Regions from separate parts of the Streptomyces sp. NPDC127117 genome, predicted to be linked through region 1. Evidence: predicted binding sites of a transcription regulator. Region 1 holds the regulator's gene; the other holds the start of a gene.
What was found. Region 1 encodes HspR, which represses chaperone genes until heat shock. Its sites were predicted from a motif close to TTGAGNNNNNNNNNCTCAA; they were not measured.

Region 1 (2,199 bases):
GACAGCAAGAAGCGCAAGGAGTACGACGAGGCGCGCGCCCTCTTCGGCAACGGCGGCTTCCGGGCCGGACCCGGCGGCGCGGGAGGCAACTTCAACTTCGACCTGGGCGACCTCTTCGGGGGCACCCAGGGCGGGGGCCAGGGCGGCGCGGCCGGCGGTTTCGGCGGCGGCGGCCTCGGTGATGTCTTCGGCGGCCTGTTCAACCGGGGCGGCACGGGGACGCGGGTGCAGCCGCGGCGCGGCCAGGACATCGAGTCCGAGGTGACGCTCAGCTTCACCGAGGCGGTCGAGGGGGCCACGGTCCCGCTGCGGATGTCCAGCCAGGCGCCCTGCAAGGCCTGTTCCGGCACCGGCGACAAGAACGGCACCCCCCGGGTGTGCCCGACCTGTCTCGGCACCGGTCAGGTGTCGCGCGGCACCGGCGGCGGCTTCTCGCTCACCGACCCCTGCGTGGACTGCAAGGGCCGGGGCCTCATCGCCCAGGACCCGTGCGATGTCTGCAAGGGCAGCGGACGGGCGAAGTCCTCCAAGACCATGCAGGTCAGGATTCCGGCGGGCGTCTCGGACAACCAGCGGATCCGGCTGCGCGGCAAGGGCGGTCCGGGCGAGCGCGGTGGACCGGCCGGCGACCTGTACGTCGTGGTCCATGTCGACGCCCACCCGGTCTTCGGCCGCAAGGGCGACAACCTCACGGTCACCGTGCCCGTCGACTTCACGGAGGCGGCGCTCGGCGGCGAGGTGAAGGTGCCCACGCTCGGCGGCCCGCCGGTCACGCTGAAACTGCCCGCGGGCACTCCCAACGGGCGTACGATGCGCGCCCGCGGCAAGGGCGCCGTACGCAAGGACGGCACCCGGGGCGACCTGCTGGTCACCGTCGAGGTGAAGGTGCCGGCCGACCTCAGCAACGAGGCCAGGGACGCCCTGGAGGCCTACCGGAAGGCGACCGCGGGCCAGGACCCGCGGGCGGAGCTGTTCCAGGCAGCGAAGGGAGCTTGAGGTGGACGGCCGACGACGCAATCCGTACGAACTGACCGACGAATCCCCGGTGTACGTGATCTCGATCGCGGCCCAGCTCTCGGGCCTGCATCCGCAGACACTGCGCCAGTACGACCGTCTCGGCCTCGTCTCGCCCGACCGCACGGCCGGGCGCGGCAGGCGCTACTCGGCCCGCGACATCGAGCTGCTGCGCACCGTGCAGCAGCTGTCGCAGGACGAGGGCATCAACCTCGCCGGCATCAAGCGCATCATCGAGCTGGAGAACCAGGTCGCCGCGCTCCAGCAGCGCGTCGCCGAGCTGTCGGCGGCCGTGGACGGCGCGGCACAGGCCATGCAGCAGCGCGAGGCCCAGGTGCACGCCTCCTACCGGCGCGATCTGGTGCCGTATCAGGACGTACAGCAGACCAGCGCGTTGGTGGTCTGGCGGCCGAAGCGGCCGAAGGACTGAGCGGACGGCACAGGGCCGGGGAGGCGACTTACGGGTCGGCTCCCCGGCCCTTTGCCGTATGCCGGTGCGATGCCGGCACGGCCGTGCCGTGCGTCGGGTGCGCGGTGTGCGCCGTGCGCGGTGTGTCGGATGCGCGGTGTGCGGCGGGCGGGGTCCGGTCAGTTCTGCTCCTCCTCCAGGATTCCCGACCGCGCTATCAGGTAGCCGAGCTGGGCCCGGCTGTTGCTGCCGAGCGCGGCGGCGAGCTTGGCGACGTGGGCGCGGCAGGTGCGGACGTTCATGCCGAGCCTGCGGGCGATCGAGTCGTCCACGTGGCCCTCGACGAGGAGCTGGGCGATGGAGCGCTGAACGCCGCTGATGCCCAGGGAGGTCGGTTCGTACTTGACCTCCTCCCGCAGCGGAGCCGCCCTCGTCCAGAACTGCTCGAACACGTTGACCAGGTACTGCACGAGCCCGGGGTGGCGGAGTTCCAGGGCGACCTGGTCGTCGTCGCTGGCCGGGATGAAGGCGACGGTCCGGTCGAACACGATCAGGCGGCCGATCAGCTCTTCGAGCGTGCGTATCTCCACGTTGTCGTCGGTCATGCGCTCCGCGTACGCGAGTGTGCTGGGGCTGTGGCGCGCGGTGTGCTGGTAGAGGGTGCGCATGCTGACGCCGCGGTGGATCACGGACAGGCCGCGCTCCAGCGACTTGCTGAGACGATCCTCGGTCCGGCCGCCGCCGGGCTGGACGGTGAGCACTTCGGTGCGGCACTC
Region 2 (2,199 bases), on a different contig from region 1:
ATCGTCAGCAGCAGGGAGAAGAAGCCCACCGCCACGAACCAGTGCGCGACACCGACGATGCCCCAGCGGTTCATCCGGGTGTGGCCGAGGAACTCCCTGGCCACGGTGACGGTGCGCTGTGCGGGCTCGTCCGTGCGGGTGCCCGCGGGCACGTTCTGGCCGAGCCGCATGAAGTTGTAGATCTGCAGGAGGGCGCGGAGGAACAGGGCCACGCCGACCACGATCAGAACCAGCGACACGATGATCGCGGCGAGTTGCATTTGAGGGCTCCTCGGGCCTGCGAGGGTGGGGAGGGTCGGATCCGGCGTCAATGAGACGCGTACTGGCGATTATCAGTGATTACTAAGCAGTAACTTAATCAGTCTGTGCTGACACTACCCACTTCTTCCGCCGCGCTGTAGCCGGACAGGCGGTGATCTGTGTCGCTCAGGCGTGCCTTGCCGCGCCGGGCGAAGCCTTGGGCCGCCTCGCGCAGCGGAGTGTGTACGGCGCTCGCCAGGATGGCCAGGTCCAGCCGCACTCCGTGGTGCTCGGCGTAGTGCTGGTCCAGCAGGGCCGGCTCGTCCCACGGCATCCCGGAGCGGGAGCGGACCTGGGCCAGGCCGGTGAGTCCCGGTTTCAGTTCCTGCCGCCAGTGTCTCGCGCCGGAGGAAGCCGAGGTTCCGGCGGGGTCGGTGCCGGTCCGCGGGTCGTCCGGTGCCAGGGGTTCCGGGCCGACCAGGGAGAGGTCTCCCCGGACGACGTACGGCAGCCGGGAGAGCAGGTCCAGCCGCAGCCGCCGGGTGCGCAGTGAGCGCAGTACGAAGACGTGGCCGTCCAGGCCGACCCGGGGGGAGTGGGTCAGTACGCCGCCCGGGGGTCGCCGCGCCGCCAGGGCGAGGGCGCCCGCGGCGAGCAGCGGGGTGGCCAGGGTCAGGAGCGCCGAGCCGAGGGTCAGGTCCAGTACGCGCTTGGCCGGCGGGGGCTCCCACTGCCGTACCCGTGCGCGTACCGCGGACAGGGCCGGTGGCGGCCCGTTCCGCCTCGTGCTCCGGGTCGGTGGCGGCCCGGAGTGCCTCGCGCTCCCCCTCTGTCCTTGTGTCTGCATCGTTCGCACCTGCCTGGGTTCACGGCGGATCGAGTGCCGGTTTTGCGTGGCTCACGGCATTTTGTGACAGAACGATCCCACGGGGTGATGATGGGGAAGGGCTGCGCCGCCCGGGGGGTGGGGGTGTCGCGGGTGGGGGTGTGGCGCGCGATCGGGCCGAAAGGCCGGGAAATGGCGGTCCGCGCGGGGTCTGTGCACGATAGTTGAGTCGCCTCGACTCAGGTCTGTTGACAGTGAGGCGGGGGTCGTGCATCCTTGAGTCAGATCCACTCAAGTAGTCAAGCTGGAGGAATTGAAATGGCACGTGCGGTCGGCATCGACCTGGGCACGACTAACTCCGTCGTCAGCGTTCTCGAAGGCGGCGAGCCCACCGTCATCACCAACGCAGAGGGCGCCAGGACCACGCCGTCCGTCGTCGCCTTCGCGAAGAACGGCGAGGTGCTGGTCGGCGAGGTCGCCAAGCGCCAGGCAGTGACCAACGTCGACAGGACCATCCGCTCGGTCAAGCGCCACATGGGCACTGACTGGAAGATCGACCTGGACGGCAAGAGCTTCAACCCGCAGCAGATGAGCGCCTTCATCCTGCAGAAGCTGAAGCGCGACGCCGAGTCGTACCTGGGTGAGAAGGTGACCGACGCGGTCATCACCGTCCCCGCGTACTTCAACGACTCCGAGCGTCAGGCGACCAAGGAGGCCGGCGAGATCGCGGGCCTGAACGTCCTGCGCATCGTCAATGAGCCGACCGCCGCCGCGCTGGCGTACGGGCTCGACAAGGACGACCAGACGATCCTCGTCTTCGACCTCGGTGGCGGCACCTTCGACGTGTCGCTCCTGGAGATCGGTGACGGCGTCGTCGAGGTGAAGGCCACCAACGGTGACAACCACCTCGGTGGTGACGACTGGGACCAGCGCGTCGTCGACTACCTGGTGAAGCAGTTCGCCAACGGGCACGGCGTGGACCTGTCCAAGGACAAGATGGCTCTCCAGCGTCTCCGCGAGGCCGCGGAGAAGGCGAAGATCGAGCTCTCGTCCTCGACCGAGACCACGATCAACCTGCCCTACATCACGGCGTCCGCCGAGGGCCCGCTGCACCTGGACGAGAAGCTCACGCG

Region 2: a site for HspR is predicted at 1,343-1,361, ahead of dnaK (molecular chaperone DnaK). Genes of this name have one in related genera too.

Annotation. Positions count from the first base shown of each region.
Region 1 covers NZ_JBHXTM010000084.1:25,241-27,439, reverse strand. Annotated here, with positions in the region: gene dnaJ (molecular chaperone DnaJ) at 1-996, shown strand, start outside; gene ACFVH0_RS38125 (heat shock protein transcriptional repressor HspR) at 998-1,444, shown strand; gene ACFVH0_RS38120 (helix-turn-helix transcriptional regulator) at 1,603-2,199, opposite strand, start outside.
Region 2 covers NZ_JBHXTM010000053.1:1,815-4,013, reverse strand. Annotated here, with positions in the region: gene ACFVH0_RS32875 ((Fe-S)-binding protein) at 1-260, opposite strand, end outside; gene ACFVH0_RS32870 (sugar transferase) at 359-1,087, opposite strand; gene dnaK (molecular chaperone DnaK) at 1,385-2,199, shown strand, end outside.